3 regions of the Burkholderia sp. EMB26 genome follow, and region 1 is predicted to be linked to each of the others. Evidence: riboswitches for the same ligand, from Rfam matches in the RefSeq annotation. Region 1 holds a riboswitch; each other region holds the start of a gene.
The links. Region 1 has a riboswitch for cobalamin ahead of KU887_RS19505 (TonB-dependent receptor domain-containing protein). Riboswitches for the same ligand answer to the same signal wherever they lie in the genome.

Region 1 (9,813 bases):
ACCAGTGGCACCAGTGGCACCAGTGGCACCAGTGGCACCAGTGGCACCAGTGGCACCAGTGGCACCAGTGGCACGAGCGGCACCAGCGGCACGAGCGGAACCAGCGGCACGAGCGGAACCAGCGGCACGAGCGGAACCAGCGGCACAAGCGGAACCAGTGGCACAAGCGGAACCAGTGGCACAAGCGGAACCAGCGGCACGAGTGGAACCAGCGGTACACCCGGCACCAACGGCATCATCAGTTCCGTCGGCGCAGTCGTGCTGGCCGCGGGCTCGACGCTCGGCGACGTGACACTGCCCGGCGTCGGCAAGACCATGACGGCCGGGCCGGCCGACACGGTCACCGGCGTCGGCACGCTCATCCGCGACACGACGAATGCCGTGAGCAACGGTATCGGCCAGATCGGCTTCACGCCGAACCCGGTCGGCACGACGGTGACGGGCCTCGGCACCCTCGTCGGCTCGACCAGCAACCCGGTCAACGGTCTCAGCGAAACGGTGAAGGCGCTCGGCTCCGGCCCGCTGTCGCCGCTCGCGCCGATTACGACGCCCGTCGGCGGTCTACTCGACACGGTGGCCGGCGGCCTGAAGTCGGGCGGCACCATGCTCGGCTCGGCCCTGTCGTCGGGCCCGGTCCAGCAGGCGACGCAGGCGCTCAGCACGGCGATCACGCCGCTCGTGACGACGGCCGGTCAGCTCACGCAGCAGGCCGGCACCGCAACGGGCCTCGGGCAGCCGGTCGCGGGCCTGCTCGGGCAGGTCGGCGGAGCGATCACGTCGGCCGGATGGAAGGTGACGTCCACGTCGCCGCAGCCGATCGTCGGCGCGGTCGGCGGTCTCGTCCGGGCGGTCGGCAACACGGTGACCAATGCGGGCGGCCTCGTGAACCCGAGCGGCCCGAACGGCGCGGTGCCGGTCGCCGGTCTGGTGACGAGCGTGGTCGGCGGCATACCGGCGACCGTGCACGGTGGCGCCGAGACCGGTGCGAGCGGCGGCGGCTCGCCGCTGGGCGCGCTCGCCAACCCGCTCGCGCCGGTGACGTCGCTGGTGGGTGGCCTGCTCGGCGGCGCGGTCGGCAAATAGCCGGCTCGTGCCGATCGCCATGCGGGAACCCGGCCGCATGACCGGAGACGACGGCCATCGGTCGTCTTCGGTCCCGGCCGGGACCGGCGATGGAGCCTGAAACCGCGGCCCGCTACCTGCGCGTGTCGCCGGGCTTCGACGGCGGCCGTGCGAGCCCGCGCGCCGGCAGCGGCGTCGACATCACGATCGACGTGCGCGTTTCGCCGTACAGATTGATGCGTTCGATCAGTTGTTCGAGATGAGCCATGCTGACGGCGACCAACCGCATCACGTACGAATCCGCCCCCGTCACGTGATGGCATTCGACGACTTCGGGAATCGTCTCCAGCAGCTTCAGGAACTTCGCTTTCGCCGGTTGCTGCACCGTGATGCCGATCAGCGCGCTCACCGGATAGCCTGCCGCGGACGGGTTGATCCGCGCGATGTAGCCCTCGACCACGCCGGCGGCTTCAAGGCGCTTCACGCGTTCCGTCACCGCCGGCACCGACAGATGGACCTGGCGCGCGAGCTCCGTATAGCTGATGCGTCCGTTGTCCTGCAACAGCGCCAGTATCTTCCAGTCCAGATCGTCCATCGCGGCGGGCGTTTTTAAGGTGGAGTGCCTATTTTTCCTTAAAAACCGTATTCAGCGGGGGCCGGACTTTCCCTACGATGCCTGTTCGATCCACTGGATGCTGCAAGGGGCAGGCGATGCTGTTCATCAAATCCGTCGTGATGGGGTGGTCGATCGCGGCGCCGGTCGGCCCGATCGGCATGCTGTGCATTCAGCGCAGCCTGAGCCGCGGCTTCCAGGCGGGATTCGCGACGGGCATCGGCGCCGCATGCGCCGACGCGATTTACGGCCTGCTCGGCGCGTTGGGCGTTGCGGGCCTCGTCACCGCGTTCCCGATGCTGACCGTCGCCCTGAAAATCGGCGGCGGCGCGTTTCTCGTCTGGCTCGCGTGGACCATCGCGCGCCAGGCGCCGGCCGCGCCGGCGGGGCAACGCGAGCTGCCGCGTACGACGGTCCTGCGCGATTTCCTGACGACGTTCGGCCTCACGCTGTCGAACCCGATGACGATCGTGTCGTTCGTCGGGATCTTCGCGGCGCTCGGCCCGCTGCCGGACACGCAGGAAGGCGCGATGGAGGCCACCGTCGGATCGATGGTCGCCGGCGTGTTCATCGGTTCGGCCATGTGGTGGCTGTGCCTGAGCACCACGAGCGCCGCGCTGCGCACGAAGCTGTCGTTCGGGTTCATGCACGGGCTGTCGCGCGTGTCGGCGGCGATCGTCGCGGGATTCGGCGCGATCCAGCTGGTCGCGGGCGTGCGCGGACTGATCTAGACGCGCGGGGCAGCGCAGCGATCCCGGCCGATGCCGATGTCGTTCCCGGGTGCGTTTCTATTCATCGCCGGCTCCATTCGATGCGTGCAGGTGCGCGTGCACGAAGCGCGCGATTTCCTGGCTCAGCTCGATATCCTCCGGCGCGCCCATGAATCCGCCGTGCGGCATCCCCTCGAACACGTGCAGCTCCGTCGGCACCTGCGCGCGTCGCAACGCGCGATGCAGGCGCACGGCGTTCGACAGGAACAGGTCGCGCGTGCCGCTCTGGATGAAGGTCGGCGGGAAGCCGGCGGCGAAATCGCCGAACAGCGGCGACAGGTACGGATGCGCGAGATCGGCGCCGTTCGCGTAGAGCAGATTGTTCGCCATCAGCGGCCCCGGCAACACGACGTCGACCAGGCGGTTGGTCTCGAAGCTGTCGCCGGATTCGGTCAGGTCGGCTTCCGGAGACAGCAGCACGAGCGCGGCCGGCAGCGGCAGGCCCTCGTCGCGGGCGCGCAGCACCATCGCGGCGGCGAGATTGCCGCCGGCCGAACGGCCGCCGATGACGACGTGTTCCGGTGCGTAGCGCTCCAGCACGTAGGCATAGGTCGCGATGCAGTCGTCGAGCGCGGCCGGATACGGATGCTCGGGCGGCATCCGGTAGTCGACGCCGTAGCAGCGCACGCCGAGCCGGTCGGCCTGCATCTGCGCGCCGGCACGGCACGCGGCGCCGCCGCCGACGACCAGCGCGCCGCCGTGCAGGTCGATGGTCGCATAGGCGCTGGAAGCCTCGGCTTCCGGTGTCGCGACATGCACGTCCGCATCGCCGACGCGGATCGTCTCGACGCTCGAACGCAGATAGCCGGCGAGCTGCTCGACCGCGGCCGCGTAATGTGCGTCGGCGCTGGCCTTCACGCGCATCCACGCGTCGATATCGTCCGGGGCCGGCATCACGTGCAACGCGTTCAGCGGCACGCCGTCGTCGCCGGTCAGGCGTTGCAGCGCGGCGCGTGCTTCGTCGCTGATCGAGGTCGGGAAGGGAACGACACGGCTCGGCAGTACGACGCCGTCGGGTTTGTCTTTCATCGCTCGGGTTCCGTTCGGTGCGTCAGGCGGCCGACGGCCAGTGACGCAGCATCACGTCGAGCGCATCGAGGCTGCGCGACCACGACGCGTCGGAATCCGGCGCGCTGTGCGAGAAGCCGCCGGCGCTTTCGAGCGTCACGTAGCCCATGAAGAAGCCGCCGAGCAGACGGATCGCGTGCGCCTGTTCGGTTTCCGGCAGGTCGTAGCCGCGCAGCACCGCCGCCGTCATCCTGACGAGCTGCCCGCCCGCGCTTTCGGCGGCCCGTTCGGCGCTCACCGGATGGCGCGCGGCCGCAAAGCGGCCCGGATGCGCCCGCGCGTAGTCGCGATAGACGTTCGCGAGCGCGGCCAGCGCGTCCTTGCCGGTGCGGCCGGCCAGCGCGTCGGTGGCGCGATCGGCCAGCTCCTGCAGCGCGAACAGCGCGATCCGGCTCTTCAGATCGTCGAAGCTCGGGATATGGGAATACAGGCTCGCCAGCTTGACGTCGAAATGTCGCGCGAGCGCCGCGCCGGTGAGCAGCTCGAAGCCGGTTTCATCGGCGAGCCGCGCGCCGGCTTCGACGAGCTTGTCCACGGTAATGCCGGCACGCGCCATGACGAATGCTATGCGGATTAGTCAAAAAACTAATTCTATTAGGTTTGGCCGCGATGTCAATTTTCCGCGCGTGCCGGCGTGGCGCTTCATGCGGATGCGTGAGCTCGTCAGAACGTATAGCTGACCTTGCCGAACGCGGTGCGCCCGAGCGTGTTGTAGCCGTACGCGGTCATGTACTGCCGGTCGAACAGGTTCGACAGCGACGCCGACACGGTCAGGTGCGAATTGATCCGGTACGACGCGCGCAGGCTCACCGTCAGGTACGACGCCAGATACTGCCGGTTGGCCGGATCGTCGAACGTCGAACCGCCGTACAGCAGCGACGCGCCCGTGCTCAGCGCATGCAGCTTCAATTCGTCCCACGTGTGGTCGACGTTCAGGCTGACCGTCTGGCGCGGCCGGCGGCTGAGCCAGGTCTGGTTGGTCTCGTCCTGCGGATTCAGGATGCCGACCGCGATGCTCACCGGCGTTGAACGGCCGATCGTCCCCTTGTACGACAGGTCGATGCCGCGAATGTGCGAACGGCCGATGTTCATCGGCGAGAACGTTGCCGGGTTGTAGGCGATCAGGTTGTTGACGCGCGTATCGTAGATCGCCGCGGTGAAGGTGCCGTACGCCGTGTTCGCGTCGAGCGCGGCCTCGACCGACGTGCTGCGTTCCGGGCTGAGGCTCGGATTGCCGTAGCCGGGATAGTACAGGTCGTTGAACGTCGGCAGGCGGAATGCATTGCCGTACGACACGCGCGCCGTGTAGACCGGCGTGATCGCCCACGACAGCGCGGCGTTGCCGGTGTTCACCGCTTGCCCGGCGACGATCTCGTGGCGACCCGCGACGAACATCGTCACGCTGCCGAGCGTCGCCGACTGGTGCAGCGAGAACGCGGAATCGTTGCGCGTCGGTACGCCACCGGGAATGTCGACCGGCAGGAATGCCTGTTCGCGCGTGAAATCGTAGGCGAGCTTCGATTCGCCCGACAGCGGCAGGCCGAACAGATGAAATCCGTGCGCCTGATGGGTCAGCGACGTCGACGTGCTGATGCGTTGCGAATTGATCTGGTCCGTCGCGAGGGCCGGGTTGTCCGCATAGATGAACTGGCGGTCGTTCGCATAACCGAACGACTGGTCGAATTGCGTATCGGGCGTGATGTCGAGATGGAACGCGACGCCGGTCGTCAGCTGGTGATCGAGCTCGCGATTCGCGTAGCCGCTGTTGTCGTAGGACAGGTCGGAGCGGTGGTACAGCGCGAACGTCGAGATCGACCAGTTGTCGCGCGCATAGCCGAGCCGCGCGTCGAGATCCTGCGCGTGATACGGATTGCGGCCGTCTTCGTGACCGTAGAAGAACGGCCGCGTCGCGTCGATGCCGGCCGTGTTGTAGTCGTGCAGCCCGAGCGAATAGGTGAGCCCGCCGAGCGCGGCCAGCGGCCCCGTCGACGGCACTGTGCCCGACGTGCGGAACCGCGTGTCGAACGTCTTGTTCGTGCCGCCGCCGAACGACACGGTGGTCTGGTTCGGCTGTTGGGCGGCGCGGCGCGTGAAGAGTTGCACGACGCCGCCCATCGCGTTGTTGCCGAACGACGCGGCGGCCGGCCCGGAGATCACCTCGACGCGCTCGAACGCGTCGGTCGGCAGGTCGGCCCACGGCGCGATGCCGGTGGTCGGCGAGCCGATCCGGATGCCGTCGATGAACACGGCGACCTGGCTCGCCGACGAACCGCGGATGCTGACCGACGCGGACGAGCCGGGCCCGCCGTTCTGCGTGACGGTCACGCCCGGCAGCGTCGCGAGCGCCTGCGTGATGCTCGGGTCGGCCGGCGACAGCCGGTCGAGATCGTCGCGCGTGAGCACCTGGGTCGACGCGTAGCGCCGGTCGAACGATTCGGGCAGGTGCCGCGTGTCGGTCACGCTGATCGTCGGCAGGTCCGCCCCTTCCGCGGGCCCGGCGGGCTGCGCAGGCGCCGTGTCGCCGGCCGCATGGGCGAGCGGGGAAAGCAGCGCGGTGGCGGCGGACGTGGCGAGCAGGTGACGAAGGTTCATGAGACGGCGGGACAAAGCGAGTAGCGGGTACGGCGATCGTGAGCGGAGGGCGGACAAGCAACGGATGCCGACGGCGTGTCGGTGCGACGCTTCCGGCCGGGAAGCGGATTCGGGAACGATGGACATCTGGTGGATCCTGAGGTCGGGTCGTCCATGCAACGGGCGACCACCCGGGGGCGGTGCCTGGCGCATCGGGACACCCCGCCCGGTGCGGCTGCCTGGACCTCGGGTCGATGGCAGGTCTCCTGGCTCGCGGGTCGTCATCCGTGCGGGCCTTCCCGGTTTCCCAGTGGCATGCGGTGGCACGGATTCGCCGCTCACAGTTGCGGGGGCAGCCGCAGCTTCGAGGCGTTGCCTCGCCTGCGTTCCCTTTTGATCCCATCCCTGGGAACCATCAGCGCGCAAGGGTAATGGCGTGCGCTCGCGCACGTCAATCGTCCGGCTGCCTGCGGATGCGAAAAAACGTCATTGTCCCGCGTCAGCTTTCCGGATCCTTTCGTTTCATGCGCGCGGGCCGTGCGTCTGGTCTGACGAAACGGGGCGAGCGCGTGCCCTCGAGCCGGAACCGGCTCGGCGCGTTGCGCGGGCCGCGCTTTCCTCGACAGTTTCCCGTTCGAACCTGCCGCTCGCGTGCGCGATCTCGTTCAAACGGGCGAGGCGGAACCCGGGCGCGTATTGCACCGTGTGGATATCGCGGGTTCGAGCTGAACGGCCCGCACTCGATGACAGGAGACATCATGACCGACACCCGAAGCCGGTTCCTCGCCGGCCAGTGCACGCTCGCGCAGCGCCGCGCATCCGACCCGACAGGACGTTGACCGACATGACCGATTCGATTCGCTTCGACGGCGGCACCGCCGTGATTACCGGCGCGGCCAGCGGCATCGGCAGCGGGCTGGCACGCCACGCGGCCGCGCTCGGCATGCGCGTCGTACTGGCCGATCTCGATCCGGCGAAACTCGACGCGTTCGCCGCGACGCTCGACACCGACGTGCTGTGCGTGCCGACCGACGTCAGCCGGCCGGAAGCCGTCGACGCGCTGGCCGAAGCCGCATGGCGGCGCTTCGGCGGCGTCGACCTGCTGTTCAACAACGCGGGCGTGATGGCGACCGGCTTCAGTTGGGAAATCACGCCGGAGCGCTTCGAGCGCAGCTTCGCGATCAACGTGCACGGCGTGCTGAACGGGATTCGCAGTTTCGTGCCGCGCATGCTCGAACGCAACGCGCCGGCGCGGGTCGTGAACACCGCATCGGTCGGCGGCTTCCTGCCGAGCCCGCTGATGTCGCCGTATTCGGCGACGAAATTCGCGGTGGTCGCGCTGACGGAATCGCTGTACGGCGAACTGAAGATGCTCGGCGCACCGGTCGGCGTGTCGCTGCTCGCGCCGGGGCCCGTGCTGTCGGGCATCTTCAACGATCCGTTCGGCGCCGCGCACGACCGGCCCGAGGTGCGCGGTTTCGTCGACACGATGCGCACGATGCTGAACGCACACGGGCTCACGCCCGACGCGTTCGCCGAGCGGGTATTCGACGGTATTCGCGCCGGGCGCTACTGGCTGATTCCGCAACCGGAGACGCTCGACGGCGCGCTGCAGCGGCGCACCGACGACATCCTCGCCGCCCGCGATCCGTCGCTGCCGTCGTTCTGAATGCCGGCGGCCGGCGCGTGTCGTTACATATGCGTGCCGGCGTGCGTGCGGCCGCCCGGGTCGCCGCCGCGATCGGGCGGCGTATTGTTCTGATCGATCTTCGCGAACACGAAGCCGACGGGCGGCAACGCGGCGGGCGAACGGTGCGTCGCTTGCGCGACTGCGGGGGCCGGCGATGCGGCGGGAAAACCGGATGACGTCACGCCCGGTTGAGCGAACGCCGACAGGGAAGCGGCCGCCAGGGCGGCGGCGACGATCGCGTGCGTATTCATGGCGACTCCTTCACGACTGACTTCAGGACGACGTAATCAGTCTAGGGCGCGAAACTTAACGCGACGTGAAGGGTCGGCGGCGCGCGCATGACAGGATCTTCATGCGCGCCGCGACGGTCAGGCCGGTGCCGACACCAGCGCGCAGAAGTTCTCGAGATCGACGTTGCCGCCGCTGATCACCACGCCGACGCGCTTGCCCTGCAGCGCATCCTTCATCCGTCGCACGGCGGCGAACGACAGGCAGCCGGTCGGCTCGACGACGAGCTTCATGCGCGTGGCGAAGAAGCGCATGCAGTCGACCAGTTCCGCGTCCGTCGCGGTCAGGATGTCGTCGACGTCGCGGCGGAGGATCGGGAACGTCAGGTTGCCGAGGTGCTGCGTCTGCGCGCCATCGGCGATCGTGCGCGGCGTGTCGATGTGCACGATCGTGCCGGACCGGAACGATTGCTGGGCGTCGTTGCCGGCTTCGGGCTCGACGCCGTACAGCTTCGCGTGCGGCGACAGCGCCCGCGTGGCGAGCGCGGTGCCCGACAGCAGGCCGCCGCCGCCGAGCGGCGTGAATACCGCGTCGAGCGGGCCGACTTCGTCGAACAGTTCCTTGGCCGCGGTGCCCTGGCCGGCGATCACGTCCGGGTGATCGTAGGGCGGAACCAGCGTGAGCCCGTGCTTCTCCGCGAGCTCGCGCCCGATCTGCTCGCGATCCTCGGTGTAGCGGTCGTAGGTCACGACGTTGCCGCCGTAGCCGCGCGTCGCGGCCATCTTCGCGGCCGGTGCGTCCCGCGGCATCACGATCGTCGCCGGAATGCCGAGGATGCGCGCCGACAGCGCGATCGCCTGCGCATGGTTGCCCGACGAGAACGCGACGACGCCGTGCCGGCGCTGTTCCGCGCTGAAGCGCGACAGTGCATTGAACGCGCCGCGGAACTTGAAGGCGCCCATGCGCTGCAGGTTCTCGCACTTGAAGAACACCTGCGCGCCGAGCGCGTCGTCGATCGTCCGCGACGTCATCACCGGCGTGCGGTGCGCATGGCCTTCGAGCCGGGCCGCGGCGGCGGCAACGTCGTCGTACGTGGGGAGAGTCGGAGAGTTCATGGTCGCTAGAGGTCGAAAAGGTCAGTCAACGGGAAATTCGATACGGGACGGCAGGGCGCGCGGCGTCACTTCGCATCGTTGTAGACGGTGGCGCGCGAGACGCCGAGATGCTGCGACACGATTTCCATCGCGCGGCGCACTTCGAGGAAGCCGTCGGCCTTCAGCGTCTGCATCAGCTCGCGGCGCTGGTCGGTCTTCAACTCGCGCGGCGTCGTCGCGAGGCGCGTCGCGAACGCGTCGATGCGCTGCCGGATCGCGTCCGCGCCGGCCGGGTCGAGCGTTTCGACGACGGTCTCGCCGTCCGTGCGGCAGAACTGGTTCAGCATGCCCTGGAAGCCGCGGAACAGCGTGACGTCGGCATTCAGGCACAGCGCGGCGACGTAGCGTCCGGTCGAATCCTTGATGCCGATCGACGTGCTTTTCGCGGTGCGGCCGTCGGCGAAGCGGTTCGGGTAGTTCGCGAGCACCTGCGGGAAATCGTCGTCGGCGATGCGGGCGAGGCCGAGCTCGGTCGCGGGATCGCCGACCGCGCGTCCGGACAGGTTGTTGTGGATCGCGAGGATCGCGTGCTCCGGCGTGCGCAGGTCATGCACGACGACCTCGGTGAACGGCGCGAACATCGCGCCGAGCCCTTCGGCGATGCGCTGCACCTGCTCGATCAGCGAGGCCTGTTCCGATGGCCGCGGTGTGTCGTTC
Region 2 (9,813 bases), on a different replicon from region 1:
CTCGCGGAGGAGACGCGGCTGGAGGGGCTCGCGCTCGACTACGCGGTGCAGTTCGGCGGGCTGACGAAGCTGCATCACGTGTTCGTGGCCGACGTGCCGGCACACCTGACGCCGCGGGCGAGCAACGAGATCGCCCGCTGCAAGTGGTTCACCATCGACCGGCTCGACACGCTGCGGGCGAGCGTGCCGACGCGCAAGATCATCGAGCTGCTGCGGCTCGACTGTTTTTCGGCGTTCGCGAGCGGGCCGCTTCGCTGAGGTCGACGCCGGCTCGGGCTCCGATTGCGGCGACTACGCGCGCAGGAACGGGCCGGCCTTGCGTTCGAGCAGCGCGACGAGTTCGGGCTGCATGAACGCGTAGCGAGCGGGAATGTCGAGGCAGACGATCTTCCGGTGCTTCAGATGCGCGCCGAATTGCGCCGACAGTCGCGCCTTGTGCGCACGCTCCATCACGAACACGATGTCCGCCCAATCGAGTTGCTCGGCCGAGAGCCGCACGTCCGCATCGGGCGCGAGGCCCGCGGAGTCGGTGTCGATGCCGGGCCACGCGGCGAACACCGCTTCGGCCGTCGGGCTGCGCAGCCGGTTGCGGCTGCAGATGAACAGTGCCCGTGTCATGTCGCTGCGCGGCGCCCGAGGGGGCTCAACCTTGCGGAATCGTGCCCGGCCGCACGTACGCGAGCATGTGCGGCACGTAATCGGCCTTGCCGAGCTCGACACCGTGATGGCGCAGGATCGCGTACGCGGCGATCGCGTGGAAGTAGAACTGCGGCAGCGCCCAGTCGCGCGCGTACTGTTCGCCCGTCATGTCGAACGCGATCCCGTTCGGCAGTTCGAGCGCGATCGGCAGCGCTGCGCCGCCATCGAGCGCATCGGGGGCGAGTTCGCCGAGAAAGGCGAGCGTGCCGGCGATGATCGCCTGCGCATCGGCCGGCGAACCGGGTTGCGCATCCGCATTCCAGCCCGCCTCGCGCAAGGCCAGCAACGCCGCCGGCAGCGGTTCGCCGCGCAGCCGGTGAACCGGCTCCATCGCCTGGAAACACGAGAAGCGCACCTGGGCGGCGAGCGGATACATGTCGGGCGCCAGCCTCAGCGTCATCGCCGCGTCGGGGTCGTCGCCGGCGGCCTGCCGGTGTGCGACGGCCTTGTCGAGCCACGCGGACTGCGCGCGCAGCATCTGGGTGTAGGTCGGAACGAGAAGTTGGGTGGGTGACACGCATGCGCTCCTGTGTTGGGGTTCTCGCCCCACGATAGCAGCGTCGGCGCGAACCTGCATCCTGGCCGGGCGCCGACGTGTGCCGTTACGGCTTGCCGTGCCGCGCCAGGAACCGGTCGAGCTGCGACGCGAACGTCTTGCCGTCGCGCGCGCTGAACGGCGCCGGCCCGCCCGTGTCGATGCCGGCGCTGCGCAACTGGTCCATCATCGCGCGCGTCGACAGGCGCTCCTCGATGTTTTCGCGGCTGAACCAGTTGCCGCGCGGGTCGAGCGCATGCGCGCCCTTGTCGAGCACGGCGGCGGCCAGCGGGATGTCGGCGGTGATCACGAGATCGCCGGGCTCCGCCAGCTCGACGATGCGCGCGTCGGCCACGTCGAAGCCGGCCGGCACCTGCACGGCCTTGATGAACGGCGACGGCGGCGTGCGCAGAAACTGGTTCGCGACCAGCGTCACGCAGATCTCGGCACGACGCGCGGCGCGGAACAGCATGTCCTTGATGACGGCGGGACACGCGTCGGCATCGACCAGTACTTGCATGGCGGGGGTTTCCAGTGGACAGAAGCAGAAGCGGCGATCATAGCGCACCGCCGGCCGGCCATCAGCCGGCGCGATCCGTGCAAAGCGCGTCGGCCGTCACCCACTGCGCGCCCCACGCCGCGGCGAGCCGCGCGCCCTGCCCGATCCGCACGGCCGCGTCGTCGAAGTCGACGAACACGACGTGATCGGCCGCCGCCGGCCTGGCCGGCATCTCGCGCGTGCGCCCGTCGGACAGCACCCACAGCCAGCGCTGCTTGCCGGGCTCGCGGCGCGCAGCGCTGGCCAGCAAGCGTGCGGCGGCCGCGATGCCGTCCGCGAGTGGCGTGCCGCCGCCGCCGTCGACCGGCTCGAGCCAGCGCGCGTTCCACCAGCGCGGCACGGCCGGGCCGAAGCGCCGCGCGGCACCTTGACCGCCGAAGCAGATCAGCGCGGTTTCGACCCGCGCCCGCGCGGCCTGATCGAAATACGCGACGATCAGCCCCTTCGCGAGCGCGAGCCGCTCGTGCGACAACATCGACGCCGAACAGTCGAGCACGAAACAATGCAGCGCACGCGGCGTGCCCGCGCGTTTCCCGAACCGCAGATGCTCGCGATGCAGCGGGCCGCCGCGTTTCGCGGCGAGCGTCGCCGGCCACGCGACGGCCGTGCCGGCGCGCACCGTGCCCGGCACGAGTGCGGCTGCGCCTGACTGCCATCGAGGACCGCGAATCGCGTTCGCGGCGGCGCCGGCTCGATGGCTCAGCGTTTTTTTAGCGGCAGCGGCACCACGCTTTTCACGTCGCGCAGCCCGGCCGGTTCGGGCGGCAGGTAGCCCCAGTCGCCCTGCGATGCGGACGCATCGCCTTTCGTGTCGCCGGTCTCGCCCGGCCGGTCGTCGGGCCGCTGGCGCGGGTTCGGCGGCGAACGATCGTCGCGTTCGTCATCGTGCTGCGACGATGGGGGCGACGACGGCGGCCCCGCGTGGCGCCGGTGCCGCAGCACGGCTTCGGCCACGCGCGCCACATGCGACACCGTCACCGCGTCGGCCTGCTCCAGCGCGGCCAGCGCGCGCGCGGCGCGCAGCATCACGAGATCGGCCCGCAACCCGTCGACGGCCGCGTCGATGCACAGCGCGCTGACGCGCGCATGGACCGCATCGTCGAAATCCAGCGCCGGCAGCCGCCCGCGCGCCGCATGAATCCGGTCCGCGAGCGTCCGCTGGGCCGCCGCATGACGCGCGCGAAACGCATCCGGATCGAGATCGAACGCAAGCCGCGCCTTCACGATCCGCTCGCGCTGGGCGGCGTCGAAGCAGTTCTCGAGCTCGACCATCAGCCCGAAGCGGTCGAGCAACTGCGGGCGCAGCTCGCCCTCCTCGGGATTCATCGTGCCGACCAGCACGAAACGCGCATCGTGCGCGTGCGACACGCCATCGCGCTCGACGATGTTCACGCCGCTCGCGGCGACGTCGAGCAGCGTATCGACGAGCCCGTCGGCGAGCAGGTTCACTTCGTCGACGTACAGCACGCCGAGATGCGCGCGCGCCAGCAGGCCGGGCCGGAAGCGCACGCCGTTTTCGGCCAGCGCATGCGCGAGATCGAGCGTGCCCGTCACCTGCTCGTCGCTCGCCGACAGCGGCAGCGTGACGAACTGCCCTTCCGGCAGCAACTCGGCGAGGCCGCGCGCGGCCGTCGATTTCGCGGTGCCACGCGGGCCGCTGACGAGCACGCCGCCGAGCGACGGGTCGATCGCGGCCAGCAGCAGCGCCTGCTGCAACGCGTCCTGCGCGACGAGCGCCGCAAACGGAAAAACCGCGCGGGCGCGGGGCGTCGTCGGATCGGTCATCGCCGTCCTCCTTCCTGGCGTTGTTCGCTGGCGAGCCAGACCGCTTCGATCCGCTCGCGATAGGGGCCCGGCTGCTGCCACAGCCCGCGCTGCATCGCTTCGACGAAGCGTTCGCAGATGCCGTGCAGCGCCTTCGGGTTGTGCCGTTCGAGGAACGCGCGGGTGGCGTCGTCGAACAGGTACGCGTCGGCGACGAGCGCGTACTGGTGATCGGACAGCACGCGCGCGGTCGCGTCATAGCCGTACAGGTAGTCGACGGTCGCCGCGAGTTCGGCCGCGCCCTTGTAGCCGTGACGCTTCACGCCGTCGAGCCATTTCGGGTTGACGACGCGCGAGCGGATCACGCGGGCGATCTCCTCGCGCAGCGTGCGCATCTTCGGCGCGACCGGGTTCGCATGGTCGCCGTGGTAGATGCTCGGCTGCTGCCCGGACAGGTGCCGCACGGCCGCCGTCATCCCACCCTGGAACTGGTAGTAGTCGTTCGAATCGAGGATGTCGTGCTCGCGGCTGTCCTGGTTCTGCACGACGACGTCGATCGTCGCCAGCCGCTCGCCGAACACGTCGGCCGCGGCGTCGCCCGCGCTGTTTTGCGCGTACGCATGGCCGCCCCATTGACGATAGGCGTCCGCGAGATCGGCGTCGGTCTGCCAGCGGCGCTGGTCGATCAGGTCCTGCAGGCCCGCGCCGTAGCTGCCCGGCCGCGCGCCGAACACGCGCCAGCCGGCGCGCCGGCGCGCTTCGTCGGGCGCCACGCCCTGCGCGATCCACTTCCCGCGTTCGCGCTCGATGCGTGCGCGAATCGGGTTCAACGCTTCGGGTTCGTCGAGCGCGGCAACGGCCTGCACGGCCGCGTCGAACAGGTGCATCAGGTTCGGGAACGCGTCGCGGAAGAAGCCCGACACGCGCAGCGTCACGTCGATGCGCGGCCGGTCGAAGATCTCGATCGGCAGGATCTCGAAGTCGGTCACGCGATGGCTGCCGTGCGCCCATTTCGGGCGCACGCCGATCAGCGCGAACGCCTGCGCGATGTCGTCGCCGCCGGTGCGCATCGTCGCCGTCCCCCACACCGACAGCCCGATCGCGCGCGGATAGTCGCCGTGATCCTGCAGATGACGCTCGATCAGCTGCTGCGCGGATTTCAACCCGAGCGACCACGCGGCCTGCGTCGGCACCGCGCGCGTATCGACCGAGTAGAAGTTGCGGCCGGTGGGCAGCACGTCGGGACGGCCACGCGACGGTGAACCGCTCGGCCCCGGCGGCACGAAGCGGCCGTCGAGCCCGCGCAGCAGCTGACGCATTTCCTCGCCGCCGCACGCGTCGAGGGCGGGCAGCAGCATCGTGCGCACGCGTTCGAGCACCGCGAGCGTATGCCGCCATGCGCCGGGCGGCGGCATGTCGATACCGGGTTCGTCGGACGCGGCTCCGCACACGGCGTCGAGCCAATGCTGCGCAAGCCGTTCGAGCCGCTCGCGCGTATCGCCCGCATGCCGCCACGGCGACGCGTCGAGCGTTTGCAGGACGGCCGGCCGCGGCCCGGTCCACGGCGCGGCCCAGTCGGCCGCGAGCGGATCGAAAGCGTCGCCGAGCGCGAGATCGCGCGCGAGTGCGCCGATCAGCCCGGCGCGTTCGCCCTTGCCGTCGCCGACCGGAAAGCGTGCGAGCGCGAGCAGCGTGTCGCGCCGCTGGCGCGCGACCGGCGACGCGCCGAACACGTGCAGCCCGTCGCGAATCTGCGCTTCCTTCAACTCGCACAGCCACGCGTCGACCCGCGTGAGCAGTGCATCCTCGTCGCCCGCATCGCGCGGCGGCGATACGCTCAGTTCGTCGTGCAGGCGATGCTCGGCGATCGTCGCGAGGATCGTCTTGCGCAACAGCTTCGCGCGCCGCGCATCGACCATCAGCGCTTCGTAGTATTCGTCGACCTGCCGTTCGAGATCCTGCAGCGGGCCGTAGTTTTCCGCGCGCGTGAGCGGCGGCATCAGGTGATCGACGATCACGGCCTGCGCACGGCGCTTCGCCTGGCTGCCCTCGCCCGGATCGTTGACGATGAACGGATACAGGTGCGGCAGCGGCCCGAGCGTCAGGTCGGGCCAGCACGCGTCGGACAGCGCGACGCTCTTGCCCGGCAGCCATTCGAGATTGCCGTGCTTGCCGAGATGGATGACCGCGTCGACGCGATACGCATCGCGCAGCCAGAAATAGAACGCGAGATACGCATGCGGCGGCACGAGATCCGCATCGTGGTAGCTCGCGTAGTCGTTCTCGCCGCGCGAGCGCGACGGCTGGATGCCGACGAACACGTTGCCCGCGCGCCAGCCGGCGATCGTGAAGCGCTGCTGCCTCAGCGTCGGATCGGCTTCAGGCGGCCCCCAGCGTGCGTTTAGCGCATCCCGCACGGTGGCCGGCAGCCGCGCGAAACGCGCGACGTAGTCGGCCAGCGCGTAACTCTGAAACGCGGGACGCAGCGTGCGCACGGCGGGATCGTTGGTCACGCCTTCGGTGAGTTGCGCGATCAGCGCGTCGCCGTCGGGCGGCAGGTCGGCCACCGTGTAGCCCGCGTCGCGCAGCGCCGCGAGCACGCGCAGCGCGGAGGCCGGCGTATCGAGCCCGACGCCGTTGCCGATCCGCCCTTCGCTTTGCGGATAGTTCGCGAGGATCAGCGCGATGCGCTTGTCGGCGTTATCGAGCGTGCGCAGCCGGCACCAGCCGCGCGCGAGCGCCGCGACGAACGCGATCCGTTCCGCATCCGGCTGGTAGCGCACGACGTCGACCTCGGTATGCGGGCAGCGATACGCGAGCCCCTTGAAGCTCACCGCGCGCGTGACGATGCGCCCGTCGACTTCGGGCAGCGCGATGTGCATCGCGATGTCGCGTGCGTGCAGGCCCTGGTTGTCGGCCACCCACGCGTCGCGATTGCCGCCGGACAGGATCACCTGCAGCACCGGCGCGTCGCCGGCCAGCACGTCGGGCTCGGGGCTGTCGATCGCGCCGGCAGCGAACGCGGTGGTATTCAGCACGAGCGCGACGCCGTGCGTGTCGCAGAGCTGCGTGATGACCTCGCGGCTCACCGCGTCCTTCAGCGACGTCACCGCGATCGGCAGCGGATTCAGCCCGTGGTCGATCAGTGCGTCGGCCAGCGCGTCGAACACCGCCGTGTTGGCGGCCTGCCAGTGCGCGCGATAGAACAGAATCGCGACGACCGGCGCGCCGGGCGTCCAGCGCGGTCGCCAGTCGTCGACGCTCGCGCGGTCGCGCGCCGGGTGATACAGCGCGGCGGCGGGCAGCGGCCGCGGCGGTTCGGGTTCGTCGCCGAAGCCGAACGTGTGAAACGCGATGCTGCGCAACAGCGCGTCGGCGTTGTGCACGCCGCCTTCGCGCAGATAGCGCCACCACAGCCGGCACAGCTCGGGCCTGACCGTGCTCTTCGCGACGAGGTTCGGGTCCTCCTGCAGGTCGCCCGAGAACATCGCAAGCTGCTGCCCGCGCTTCGACGCGAGCGACACGGCCTGCTCGATCCCGTACGGCCAGTACGCTTCGCCGCCGAGATGATCGATCACGACCGTCTTCGCGTGCCGCAGCACGTCGTCGACGTAGAAATCGACCGACGCCGGCTGGCGCAGGAACGTGACGTTCGCGAGCCGCACGCTCGGGAACCCTTCGGGCAAGTGCGGCACGACGCTCGCGAGCAGCGACAGCGTCGTGTCGGCCGAACTCAGGATCACGATGTCGGCCGGCTGCTGGTCGATCCGGACGACGCCCTGCGTATCGTCGACGAAGCCGCCCGGCGTGGTGCGCAGCAGATGCATCGTGCGTTACGCCTGTTGCGGCTCGGCCGCGCACGCGGCGTCGAACGCGCGTTGCAGCGCGGCCGCGTCGAGATCCTCGCCGATCAGCACGAAGCGGCTCGCGCGGGTTTCGCCGTCCTGCCAGCGGCGGTCGAAATAGCTGTCGAAGCGGCGACCGACGCCCTGGATCACGAGCCGCATCGGCGCGCCGGGCAGCGCGGCGAAGCCCTTCGCGCGGTAAATCGTGTGCGCTTCGACGACACGTTGCAGCGCGGCGATCGTCGATTCGCGCGTGCCGGCGTCGCCCGATACCACCACCGAATCGAAATCGTCGTGATGGTGATCGTGATCGTTGTCGTCGGCCGAGCCGTGATGGTCGTGACGCAGGTGGATCGTTTCCTCCGACGCCGATTCGAGGCCGAGCAGCAGCGCGAGGTCGAGCTCGCCGCGCGTCGCGCGCACGATCTTGACCTGCGGCGGGGTTTCGTCGCGGATCGCGGTTTCGATCTGCGCGAACTCGGCGTCGCCGACGAGGTCGGCCTTGTTTACGATCACGAGATCGGCGGACGACAGTTGATCGGCGAACAGTTCGTGCAGCGGCGATTCGTGGTCGAGGTTCGGATCGGCGCGGCGCTGTGCGTCGACGGCCTGCGGGTTTTCCGCGAACTGGCCGCTCGCGGCGGCCGGCCCGTCGACGACGGTCACGACCGCGTCGACCGTGAAGCTGTTGCGGATCGTCGGCCAGTTGAACGCCTGCACGAGCGGCTTCGGCAGCGCGAGGCCCGACGTCTCGATCAGCACGTGATCGATGTCCGCGCGGCGCTCGACCAGCGCTTCCATCACCGGATAGAACTCTTCCTGCACGGTGCAGCACAGGCAGCCGTTCGCGAGTTCGTACAGCTGGCCCGTTGCCTCGCCCTGCGCGCCGTCGGCATCGTCGCAGCCGATCCCGCAGCCCTTGAGGATTTCGCCGTCGATGCCGAGCTCGCCGAATTCGTTGACGATCACCGCGATGCGGCGGCCTTCGGCGTGCTGCAGGATGTGGCGCATCAGCGTCGTCTTGCCGCTGCCGAGAAAGCCCGTGACGATCGTGACGGGCAGCTTGCGTAGGGTCATGGTAGGTCCGGTGTCGAAGAGGGAATCAGGACGGGATCGTCGCGTCGGCGGCGACGCGGCAATTCAGCGGGCGGTGCGCGGGAAGCTCGCCGCGTGATCCGCGCGGACAGCCGCGCGGCGGGCGGGACAACGAATCGGACATGGTGCTTCCTTGCGAACGGTCGACATCGTGAATGCCAACACGGCTGCCGCGTGCGTAGCCCGTGTCGCCTGCCGTTCGCCGTGCCGGCCCGGGCGCGTTCGCGCGGCGGGCGGATCGGGGCAAACAGCGGGAAACACCGGGCGTCGGGCCTGCGGCGGCCGTGGACGATGCGCCGCCTCCCCGCGGCGCTGAACCCCAACGTTTAGGCCGGTATCCGGGCTGACGAACACGCCGCTTCGCCTTCCCGGATACGCGCGGCATCCAGTGGCGGTCGTCCGCATGCGCGCGGCATGCGGCGAAGCGGCGCTGCGTGGCGCTTGCGCGCGACGCGTTCGCTTACCGTTGCGGGGGCAGCACAGGTTGGCTCGACTGCGGCGCAGGCAGGCTCCCTGTTTCCCGTTTAACTGCGCACGCCGGAGCGGCGCGCGCGAGCACCAAAACGCGTGCGAGTGTAGGCGGCGGTGCGGGGAGCGTCAAGGCGAGCGACCGGCGACGAACGCGAATGATTGTCGTTTTCAACTACACGAGATAAACTTCACCCGATAACAACACGAACCACCGCGCAACGGCCATGTGAGGCAATCACTCAGTCATCCTCAAATTTCCATGTCGAAACGACAGATATCCGGGCGGCGTTTTCCTGTGCTGGCCCTGTCGCTGTGCTCGATTGCCGGCGTTGCTTCCTGCCCTGCCGCGGCGGCCGAGTTCGACGACGAACTGCCCGCGGTCGAGGTGCGCAGCCGCCGTCATCCGAATGATCCGCGTGCGGAAAGCGTGAGCACGGCGACCCGCACCGCGAGCGATCCGCGCGACGTACCGCAAACCATCGACAGCGTCTCGGTCGAGGAAACGCTGTCCTATGGCGGCCGCACGCTTGCCGACGCACTGGCCGGCGTGCCCGGTGTGTCGAATACGTCGGACACGCGCTTCGATTCGTTCCGCATTCGCGGCTTTTCCAGCGCGGGCGACTTGCTGCTCGACGGCATGCGCGACGATGCGCAATACGTACGCAGCCTCGGCAACATCGAACGCGTCGAGGTGCTGAAGGGGCCGGCTGCCGCGCTGTACGGGCGCGGCAGCGGCGGCGGCGTCATCAACCGGATCACCAAGCAGCCGTTGCCGGAAAACTTCGGACATGTGTCGGCGACGACCGGCAGCTACGGACGGCTCGGCGCGTCGGTCGATCTCAACC
Region 3 (9,813 bases), on a different replicon from region 1:
GCATGTCGCGCGTTCCCGCCTGCCCCGATGCTTCCCCGCTTCACCCGGCCGGGCTCGATCCCGTCCGGTCCATGACGATTCTGGAGACTTCGATGAAGACGAAACTGGCCGCGCTCGCGGCGCTTGCCGGCTGTTCGGCGCTCGCGCACGCGCAATCCTCCGTCACGCTGTACGGCGTGATCGACACGGGCCTGCTGTACCAGAGTACGTCGGCCGCGTCGTTCAGCCCGAGCGCGCCGAACACCGGCAAGGTGTTCCGCATGAAGGACGGCGGCATCTATTCGAGCTTCTGGGGCATCCGGGGCAGCGAGGACATCGGCGGCGGCTACAAGATCAACTTCAAGCTGCAGGGTTCGTTCGACAGCAGTACCGGCAAGCTGCAGCTGAGCGACACGCCGGGCGCCGTCGCGATCTTCAACCAGGTCGCGTCGCTCGGCGTGTCGGGCCCGTTCGGCACGTTCACGGCCGGCCGCCAGATCGTGCCGATGATCTACGCGATGGCCGACACCGACGTGCGCAATGCGCAGTTCTTCGGCAGCGTGCTGACCGCGTGGCTCGGCCTGAACACGGCCGCCGGCTGGCCGGGCACGAGCACCAACGGCGCGATCGGCGCGCTGTACGACAGCAATGCGCTCGTCTACCAGTCGCCGACGTTCGCGGGTGCGTCGATCGCGCTCGAATACGCGCCGGGCGGCGTCGCCGGGCAGTTTCAGGGCGGCACGCGCGAATCGGTCGTGCTCAGGTATGCGAACGACGGGCTGAACCTGTCGGCCGTCTACTACAACGGTCACGACACGAATCCGGCGCCGGGCGCCGCGCCGACCGGCGTCGACAACAATCGCTTCGTCTACGCCGGCGCGAAATACACGATCCGCGATTTCTCGGTGTCGGCGTCGTACGGCAACGGCCGGAATCCGTCGCATGCGGACAAGGTGAACCTCGACATGCTGTCGGCCGGCGTCGGCTACCGCTTCACGTCCGCGTTGCAGGTCACGTCCGCCGTGTACTACCTGAAGGATCGCAACCGTTCCGAAAACCGCTCGACGGCGGTCGTGCTCGCGGCCGACTACAGCTTGTCGAAACGGACGATGGTCTATGCGCAGGTCGGCCACGTGAACAATCGCGGCACGATGGACCAGATGCTCGTGTACGGGCAGCCGGTCGCACCGGGCGTCGGCACCACGGCCGCGATGGTCGGGCTGCGGCACAACTTCTGACGGCGCCGGGCGAGGCGGCACCGGGCGCGCGTGGTCGAGCCCTGCATCGATTCCGCGGATCGGCTACAGTGGGCGTTTTTCGGCGCGCTCCGGCCCGCCGCCGCGCCGTGGAACGTGTTCGGGCGCGGCAGCGCAACGCTGCGCGGATCATCCACTTCGACGAGCGAACCTTCATGCCCGACCTGTCCGCCTTCCCGATCACGAAAAAATGGCCGGCCCAGCATCCCGACCGTCTCCAGCTCTATTCGCTGCCGACGCCGAACGGCGTCAAGGTGTCGATCATGCTCGAGGAAACCGGCCTCCCGTACGAGCCGCATCTCGTGCGCTTCGACACGAACGACCAGTTTTCGCCCGAATTCCTGTCGCTGAACCCGAACAACAAGATTCCCGCGATCATCGATCCGAACGGCCCCGACGGCCAGCCGCTGCCGCTGTTCGAATCGGGCGCGATCCTGATCTATCTCGCGGACAAGACGGGTCAGCTGATCCCGGAGGATCTCGCGGGCCGCTACGAGACGATCCAGTGGGTGATGTTCCAGATGGGCGGCATCGGGCCGATGTTCGGCCAGGTCGGCTTCTTCCACAAGTTCGCCGGCCGCGATTATGAGGACAAGCGCCCGCGCCAGCGCTACGTCGACGAGTCGAAGCGCCTGCTCGGCGTGCTCGACGCGCATCTCGCGAACCGCCAGTGGGTGATGGGCGATACCTACACGATCGCCGACATCGCGATCTTCCCGTGGGTGCGCAATCTGGTCGGCTTCTACGAAGCGGGCGATCTGGTCGGGTTCAGTGAATTCCGGCACGTCAAGCGGGTGCTCGACGCGTTCGTTGCGCGGCCGGCAGTGGAGCGCGGGCTCAATATTCCGGCGCGCGGCTGAGCAAGCGGGCCGCCGTGTGCGGCCTGCCGTCGGCTCGGGCCCGCCGCATTACGCGGCGGGCTTTTTTTGCCCGCGTGGTGCGCCGGCGTCACACGTCCGCCGCTGCGCCTTTCAGCCCCGCCAGCAACTTCCCCAGCAGTTCCGACAACTGCACCTGTTCCGCCTCCGACAGCGCCGCCAGCAGCGCACGCTGGTTGTCGATGTGCGCAACGACCGCTTCATCGATCAGCGCCCGCCCGGCATCCGTCAGCGCGACGAGCGTGCCGCGCCCGTCGGCGGGGTTCGGCCGGCGCTCGACCCACCCCGCCTTCTGCAGCCGATCGATGCGCGCGGTCATCCCGCCCGACGACATCATCAGCGCGTCGTACAGCGCGGTCGGCGTCAGCGCGAACGGCGCACCGCTGCGCCGCAGCGTCGCGAGCACGTCGAATTCGCCCGGCTGCATGCCGTAGCGCGCGAACAGCGGATTGAGACGGTCGCGCGCGATCACGAGCGCGGCTTCCTGCAACCGCCCCATCACCACCATCGACGTTGCGTCGAGATCCGGACGCTCGGCGCGCCATTGCGCGAGCGCATGCTCGGCTCGATCCATTAACCCTCCTCGGCTTGCCAGTTATCTTGACGTCGAGATAAATCACCGTTTATCTTGATGTCGAGATACTTTACCTGAAAAACGCGCGGCGCCTCGCTGGCAGCCGCGTACCGATAGAGAGGGCCTTGCAATGAATCGCTTCACTTCCCCCGGATGGCGGCTCGCCGCGATCGTGCTCGTCGGGCTGAACCTGCGGCCGGCGCTCGCCGCGGTCGGCCCGTTGCTCGACATGATCCAGCGCGCGACGGGGATCGGCGACGGCGCGGCCAGCCTGCTGACGACGATCCCGATCCTGCTGATGGGGCTCGGCGCACTGAGCGCGCGGCGCCTGCAGCGCCTCACCGGGATCGCGGGCGGCGTGTGGCTCGGTGTCGCGTTGATCGGGCTGGCTTGCGCGTCGCGCGTCGGTGCGCAGCATGCGTGGCTGCTGCTCGCGAGTGCGTGCTGCGCGGGCGTCGGGATCGCGATGGTGCAGGCGCTGTTGCCCGGCTTCGTGAAGGCGCATTTCGCAACCCGTATCGGCGGGGCGATGGGTGTCTACTCGACGTCGATCATGGGCGGTGCGGTGCTCGCGAGCGTCATCGCACCATTTGCCGCGGCGCGCTGGGGCTGGCTCGCCGCGCTTGCAGGCTGGGCGTTGCCGGCGGCGCTCGCCGCGCTGGCCTGGCCGCTGGCCAGCCGCGATGGCGACGCGCTTGCCGCCGGGCCGGCGTCGGTATCGAATGCGCGGCCGTCGCGTTCGCCGCGCGCATGGCGGCTCGCGCTGTTCTTCGGCATCGCGACCGGCGCATACACGCTGGTGCTCGCGTGGCTGCCGCCGTACTACATGCGGCTCGGCTGGTCGCCGACCGCGGCCGGCAGCCTGCTCGGCGGCGTGACGCTCGCGGAAGTCGTCGCGGGGCTGACGATTTCCGCGACGATCGACCGTCTGCCCGATCGCCGGCCCGCGCTGCATGCGGCGATCGCGTCGCTGTTCGTCGGGTTGCTGGTGATGCTGGCCGCACCGGAAGCGCTCGCATTGCCGGCCGCGCTGCTCGTCGGCGCGGGAATCGGCGCGCTGTTTCCGCTGTCGCTGATCGTCACGGTCGACCATGCGGCAACGCCGGCCGATGCCGCGTCGCTGACGGGGTTCGTGCAGGGTATCGGTTACTTGATCGCCGGCTTGTTCCCGTTCGCGGCCGGCGTCGTGCGCCAGCATCTCGCCGACCTGACGCCCGCATGGATCGCGATGGCGTGCCTCTGTGTCGTGCTGTTCGTGCTCGCGGCCGGGTTCGCGCCGAAGCGGGTGCGGCAGATGGCGCGAGCCTGAGCGACACCGCGGACCAGCGGCGCGGGCGTCTGCATGCCCGGTGTCGTCCCGGTCATGCTCGCTCGCGCACCGGCAATATCCTCGCGGCCCGTCCAGATACTCGGCTCCACGGCGCTGGCGTGTTCAGCCTGCGCTCGCGTACAGCGTCGAATCCGCGAACCCTTCGGCGTCGAGCACGCGCCCGATCAGGATCAGCGCGGTGCGCTCGATCTGCGTGCCCTGCACCTTGCCGACGATGTCGGCCAGCGTGCCCGTCACGCGCGCCTCGTCGGGCCAGCTCGCGCGATAGATCACCGCCACCGGGCAATCGGCGCCGTAATGCGGCAGCACTTCGTCGACGATGCGCGCGAGATGGCGCACGCCGAGATGGATCGCGAGCGTCGCGCGGTGCGCGGCCAGCCCGCCGAGCGCCTCGCCTTCCGGCAGTGTCGTCTTGCCCGCGAAGCGCGTGAGGATCACCGTCTGCGCGACGCCGGGCAGCGTCAGCTCGACGCCGAGCGTCGCCGCGCACGCGGCCGTGGCCGTCACGCCCGGCACGATTTCGTACGGAATCCCGAGCGCTTTCAGGCGGCGGATCTGCTCGCCGATCGCGCCGTACAGCGACGGGTCGCCCGAATGCACGCGCGCGACGTCCTGCCCGTTCGCGTGCGCGGCGGCGAGCAGCGCGACGATCGCGTCGAGGTCGAGCTCGGCCGTGTTGACGACCTGCTCCGCGCGATGACCGTCGAGCACGGCAGCCGGCACGAGCGAGCCCGCGTACAGGATCACCGGGCACGTGCGCACGAGGCGCTGGCCCTTCACCGTGATCAGCTCCGGGTCGCCGGGGCCCGCGCCGATGAAATACACCGTCATCGAAATTTCTCCGTCAATTCGTTGAGTGGCCGCTGCGTCGCGTCACGCGCGCGCGGCCGGATCGAGTGCGTCGATGAGCGCCGGGACCGAGTCGAACGCGCGGTCGGCATCGGGCAGCGGCGGCCGGCGCAGCATCACGACCGGCAGCCCGCGTTCGCGCGCGACGTCGAGCTTGGCCTCGGTGGCCGCGCCGCCGCTGTTCTTGCTGACGACGACGTCGATGCCCGCCAGCGCGAACAGCGCGCGTTCGCCGTCGAGCGTGAACGGCCCGCGCGCGGCGACGACCTGCGCACGGGCGTTGCCGGGATGCGCGTCGAGGCAGCGGACGAGCCAGAACTGGTGCGGCGGGATCGCATCGAGATGCGCGAGCGGTTCGCGTCCGAGCGTGAACAGCGGGCGCCGGAACGGCGCGAGCGCGGCCTCGATGCCGGCCCAGTCGTCGACCATCCGCCAATCGTCGCCCGGCTGCGGCGTCCACGGCGCGCGGCGCAGCGCCCACAGCGGCACGCCCGCGTCGCGCGTCGCCGCCGCGGCGTTCGCGCTGATTTGCGCGGCATACGGATGCGTGGCGTCGATCACGAGGCCGATGCCGGCGTCGCGCAGATACGCGGCGAGCCCGGCTGCGCCGCCGAACCCGCCGACGCGCACGTCGCAGCGCAGATCGTCGGGCGTCTTGCCGAGGCCGGCGAGACTGTAGACATGATGCGGGCCGAGCGCGCGCGCGATTTTCAGCGCGTCGCCAGTGCCGCCGAGCAGCAGGATGCGCGCGCTCATCGCGCCGCCCCGACGAAGCGGCCCTGCCGATCGATCGCGAACATCTCGACCGCGACCGACGGCGGCACGATGTCGCGCGCCACCTGCAAGGCATGCGCGCAGACCAGATCGCCGAGCGGCACGGCGTCGGCCTGCGCGAGTTTCAACGCTTCCTGGCTCGTGTTCGCCGCGCGCATCGCGGCCTGCAGCGCGTCGCTCGCACCGGCTTCGGCCGCCCACTGCGCGAGCAGCGGCAGGTCGATGCTCGAATGGCGGCTGTGCAGATCGAGATGGCCGGCCGCGAGCTTGCTCAGCTTGCCGAAGCCGCCGCACATCGACAGGCGCGCGACCGGCGCGCGCCGCAGATGCTTGAGCACCGCGCCCGCGAAATCGCCCATCTCGATCAGCGCCATGTCGGGCAGCTGGTAGTGCGCGCGCATCGCGTCCTCGCTCGCGTTGCCCGTGCAGGCCGCGATGTGCGTGATGCCGTTCGCGCGCGCGACGTCGATGCCCTGATGAATCGACGCGATATAGGCCGAACACGAGAACGGCCGCACGATGCCGGTCGTGCCGAGGATCGACAGCCCGCCGACGATGCCCAGCCGCGGGTTCATCGTCTTCAGCGCGAGCGCCTCGCCGCCTTCGACGCCGATCGTCACGTCGAAGCCGCCCGCGTAGCCGTGCTCGGCCGCAAGCGCCTCCAGGTGCGTGGTCATCATCTGGCGCGGCACCGGATTGATCGCCGGTTCGCCGACCGGCAGCGTCAGCCCCGCGCGCGTGACCGTGCCGACGCCCGGCCCGGCATGAAAGCGCACGCCGGGCGCCGCCGCGCGCGCGACGCGAGCGAAGATCAGCGCGCCATGCGTGACGTCCGGATCGTCGCCGGCATCCTTGATCGTGCCGGCTTCGGCGCCGTCGGCGGTCGTGCGGCAGAACTCGAGCCGCATCATCACGCGCTGCCCCTTCGGCAGCACGATCTCGACCGCGTCGTCCGCGTGACCCGTGAGCAGCAGCCGCGCGGCCGCGAGCGACGTCGCGGTCGCGCAACTGCCGGTCGTGTAGCCGAAGCGCAGCGGCGCGGGCTGTTCGGGGGTTTCGTCGCGCATCACGCGTCCGTTGGGTTCGACGGATGCGACGCGCCGGCCACGGCAGCCGCATCCGCGGCATCGGGCTTGCGCGCGTCGTACAGCGTGACCGGCAGCGGCTGCCGCCACGTGTCGAAGCGGCCGAGCGGTTCGGCATGCGCGAACGATACGCGCGTAAGCGTGCCGCCGTGCACATCGCGCCAGGCGGCGAGCGCCATCTCGCCCTGCAGCGTGACCGCGTTCGCGACCAGCCGCCCGCCGGGTTTCAGCGACGCCCAGCACGCGTCGAGCACGCCGGGCGCCGTCGCGCCGCCGCCGATGAAGATCGCGTCGGGCGCGGCGAGCCCCGCAAGCGCTGCAGGCGCACGGCCCGCGACGAGTTGCAGGCCCGGCACGCCGAGCGTATCGCGGTTGTGTTCGATGAAGCGTTGACGCTCGGCATGCGCTTCGATCGCGATCGCCTGGCAGGATGGATGCGCGCGCATCCATTCGATGCCGATCGAGCCGCTGCCGGCGCCGACGTCCCACAGCAGTTCGCCGGGCGCGGGTGCGAGGCGGCCGAGCGTCATCGCGCGCAGGTCGCGCTTGGTGAGCTGGCCGTCGTGGCGGTACGCATCGTCGGGCAGGCCGGGCGTGAGCGCGCGGTGCGGTGCGTCGGGGCCCGCCTGGCAGTCGAGTGCGACGAGATTGAGCGCGGCGGTTTCGTCGACGTGCCAGTCTTGCGCGAGGCCATCGATCCGTCGCTCGAGCGGGCCGCCGAGGTGTTCGAACACGCTGATGCGCGTCGGCCCGAAGCCGCGCGCGGCGAGTTCGGCCGCGACGGCGGCCGGCGTGCGGCCGTCGGCGCTCAGCACGAACAGGCGCCGGCCCGGCAGCAGGTGGCGGGCCAGCGTCGCGAGCGGACGCCCGACCAGCGAGACCGCGCCGACGTCCTGCAGCGCCCAGCCGAGGCGCGCCGCGGCGAGCGACAGCGACGACGGCGCGGGCAGCACGCGCCATTCGTCGGGAGAAAGCTGGCGGGCGAGCGTCGCGCCGACGCCGAACAGCATCGGGTCGCCGCTCGCGAGTACGCACACCGGCGCGCCGCGGCGCGCGAGCAGCCCCGACAGGTCGAACGGCGACGGCCATGCTTCGCGCGTCGCGCGCAGTCGCGCGGGCAGCATGTCGAGCTGCCGCTTCGCGCCGACCACGTGCGCCGCATCGAGCAGCGCGCGCCGCGCGTGGCGTCCGAGCCCCGCGTAACCGTCGTCGCCGATGCCCACTACCGTCAGCCACGCCGTCATGCACCCTTCCCCATCGTTCGATTCCATCGTGTCGCCGCGCGGCCGTGAAAGCGCCGGTGCAGCCGTCCGCGTTGCAAAAAACGGCATGGTACCGTGTTCCACCCCGCGTTTCATCTGCCCGCCCGCCCGCGCGCGGCCGTTGCCCGCTTCGCTCGCCGCGAACCGCCAGCCGGTCGCGAATCGCGACCGAAATCGGGTATCCTACGGCCGTTCGTTCGCCGGTGCCCTTCGGGGCCGAAGAGGGAACACAGGGCGCACCGCGCGCCGCTGTGGCTGCCCCCGCAACTGTAGACAGCGAGCCGATCTCCCTCCTCATGCCACTGGTTTCACCGGGAAGGCCGGGAGTCGGCGCCGACCTGTCAGCCAGGAGACCTGCCGGCCAGAAAGTGCGTGCGTGCCAGTCGGCGTCGGGCGGGGTGTACCGATGCGTTGGCCGCGGCGCCACACTGTTCCGGTATCCCGTTGAGTTCCGCCCCCGATTCGATTCCTGCGTCGCCCGTCGTGCGCCCGTCGGCCTGCCCGGGGCTCGTGCGCGTGGTCGCGGCCGCCGACGGCGGGTTGTGCCGGATCAAGCTGCCGGGCGGCCGGCTCGACGCGCGCCAGGCGCGTGCGATCGCCGCCGCCGCGCGCCGGTACGGTTCCGGCGCGATCGATGCGACCAATCGTGCGAATCTCCAGTTGCGCGGCATTCGCGACGGCGCGGCCGATGCGTTGACCCACGCGTTGCTCGACGCGGGGCTCGGCCCGCGCGCAAGCGCCGGCGACACCGCCGCCGAGGCGGCCGCGCTCGCGGCGAGCGACGACGTCCGCAACGTGCTGCTCAGCCCGCTCGCCGGGCACGACCCGGCCGCGCTCGTCGATAGCCACGCGCTCGCCGTGCCGCTGCTCGACATGCTGGCGAACGAGCCGCGCCGCGGCGAACTGTCGCCGAAATTCTCGATCCAGCTCGATGGCGGCGAAGCGGTCGCGGCGCTCGATCATCCGCACGACATCTGGCTCGCCGCGTGGCGCCGCGCCGACGGCGCGGTACGTCTTGCGGCGGGGCTGGCCGGCTGTCCGCCGGTGGCGCCCGGCGACCGGCCCGCGTCGGTCGACGTGTCGCCCGATCAGGGCGTCGCGCTGGTGCGCGCGCTGCTGCGTGCGTTCCTCGATCTCGCGCCGGCCGACGTCACGCGGATGCGCGCGTTGCTCGCGATGTGCGGCGAACGCACGCTGTTCGAACGCGCCCGGCGCTACCTGCCCTTTCCGCTCGCGGCCGATCCGGCGCTTGCCGGCTGGCGGCGCACGCATGCCGACCCGGCGTTGCGTTTCGGCGCGCAGCCGTCGCGCGCCGCGACCCGCTGCAGCGTCGGCGCGCAATTCGCGCTCGGGCGGCTCGACGCGGCGCAACTGGAACGGCTCGCCGCGCTGGCCGAAGCCGACGGCGACGGCACGCTGTCGATGACGCCGTGGCAAGGCGTGTTCATGCACGGCGTGCCGAACGAACGTGCGGTGGCAATGCGCGAAGCACTCAAGTCGCTCGGCCTCGTAGGCGCGGCGTCCGAGCCGCTGGCGGCGCTCGTCGCCTGTACCGGCAGCGCGGGCTGCGCGAAAGCGCACGCCGACACGAAACACGACGCACTCGCGCTCGCCGCCCGCATCGGCCGGCCGCTCGACGTGCACCTGACCGGCTGCGCGCGCCACTGCGCGCTGCCGCATCCCGCGACGCATACGCTCGTCGCGGTGGCGCCCGCACACTACGACCTTTACCGGCGCGACGCGACCACGGGCCTCGGCGCCCTGCTCGCGCGCCATCTGACGATTGACCAGGCCGCGGTCCGACTCATGGACGCGCGGCACAGCCA

Region 2: another riboswitch for cobalamin. It lies ahead of cobW (cobalamin biosynthesis protein CobW); the one in region 1 lies ahead of KU887_RS19505 (TonB-dependent receptor domain-containing protein).
Region 3: another riboswitch for cobalamin. It lies ahead of cobG (precorrin-3B synthase); the one in region 1 lies ahead of KU887_RS19505 (TonB-dependent receptor domain-containing protein).

Annotation. Positions count from the first base shown of each region.
Region 1 is NZ_CP078071.1:627,162-636,974, reverse strand. Features, by position in the region: gene KU887_RS19530 (collagen-like triple helix repeat-containing protein) at 1-1,083, shown strand, start outside; gene KU887_RS19525 (Lrp/AsnC family transcriptional regulator) at 1,196-1,657, opposite strand; gene KU887_RS19520 (LysE family translocator) at 1,774-2,406, shown strand; gene KU887_RS19515 (alpha/beta hydrolase) at 2,464-3,474, opposite strand; gene KU887_RS19510 (TetR/AcrR family transcriptional regulator) at 3,497-4,048, opposite strand; gene KU887_RS19505 (TonB-dependent receptor domain-containing protein) at 4,177-6,105, opposite strand; cobalamin riboswitch at 6,323-6,516, opposite strand; gene KU887_RS19500 (SDR family NAD(P)-dependent oxidoreductase) at 6,929-7,753, shown strand; gene KU887_RS19495 (hypothetical protein) at 7,777-8,025, opposite strand; gene KU887_RS19490 (threo-3-hydroxy-L-aspartate ammonia-lyase) at 8,143-9,117, opposite strand; gene KU887_RS19485 (transcriptional regulator) at 9,183-9,813, opposite strand, start outside.
Region 2 is NZ_CP078070.1:1,866,707-1,876,519, reverse strand. Features, by position in the region: gene KU887_RS08805 (NUDIX hydrolase) at 1-258, shown strand, start outside; gene KU887_RS08800 (low molecular weight protein tyrosine phosphatase family protein) at 292-618, opposite strand; gene KU887_RS08795 (DUF1993 family protein) at 644-1,276, opposite strand; gene KU887_RS08790 (YaiI/YqxD family protein) at 1,302-1,754, opposite strand; gene KU887_RS08785 (VWA domain-containing protein) at 1,816-2,424, opposite strand; gene KU887_RS08780 (ATP-binding protein) at 2,493-3,578, opposite strand; gene cobN (cobaltochelatase subunit CobN) at 3,575-7,384, opposite strand; gene cobW (cobalamin biosynthesis protein CobW) at 7,391-8,479, opposite strand; cobalamin riboswitch at 8,809-9,075, opposite strand; gene KU887_RS08765 (TonB-dependent siderophore receptor) at 9,228-9,813, shown strand, end outside.
Region 3 is NZ_CP078070.1:1,886,851-1,896,663, reverse strand. Features, by position in the region: gene KU887_RS08895 (porin) at 93-1,217, shown strand; gene KU887_RS08890 (glutathione binding-like protein) at 1,391-2,095, shown strand; gene KU887_RS08885 (MarR family winged helix-turn-helix transcriptional regulator) at 2,184-2,687, opposite strand; gene KU887_RS08880 (MFS transporter) at 2,818-3,996, shown strand; gene cobM (precorrin-4 C(11)-methyltransferase) at 4,120-4,848, opposite strand; gene KU887_RS08870 (cobalt-precorrin-6A reductase) at 4,891-5,622, opposite strand; gene KU887_RS08865 (cobalt-precorrin-5B (C(1))-methyltransferase) at 5,619-6,707, opposite strand; gene cbiE (precorrin-6y C5,15-methyltransferase (decarboxylating) subunit CbiE) at 6,707-7,969, opposite strand; cobalamin riboswitch at 8,172-8,364, shown strand; gene cobG (precorrin-3B synthase) at 8,471-9,813, shown strand, end outside.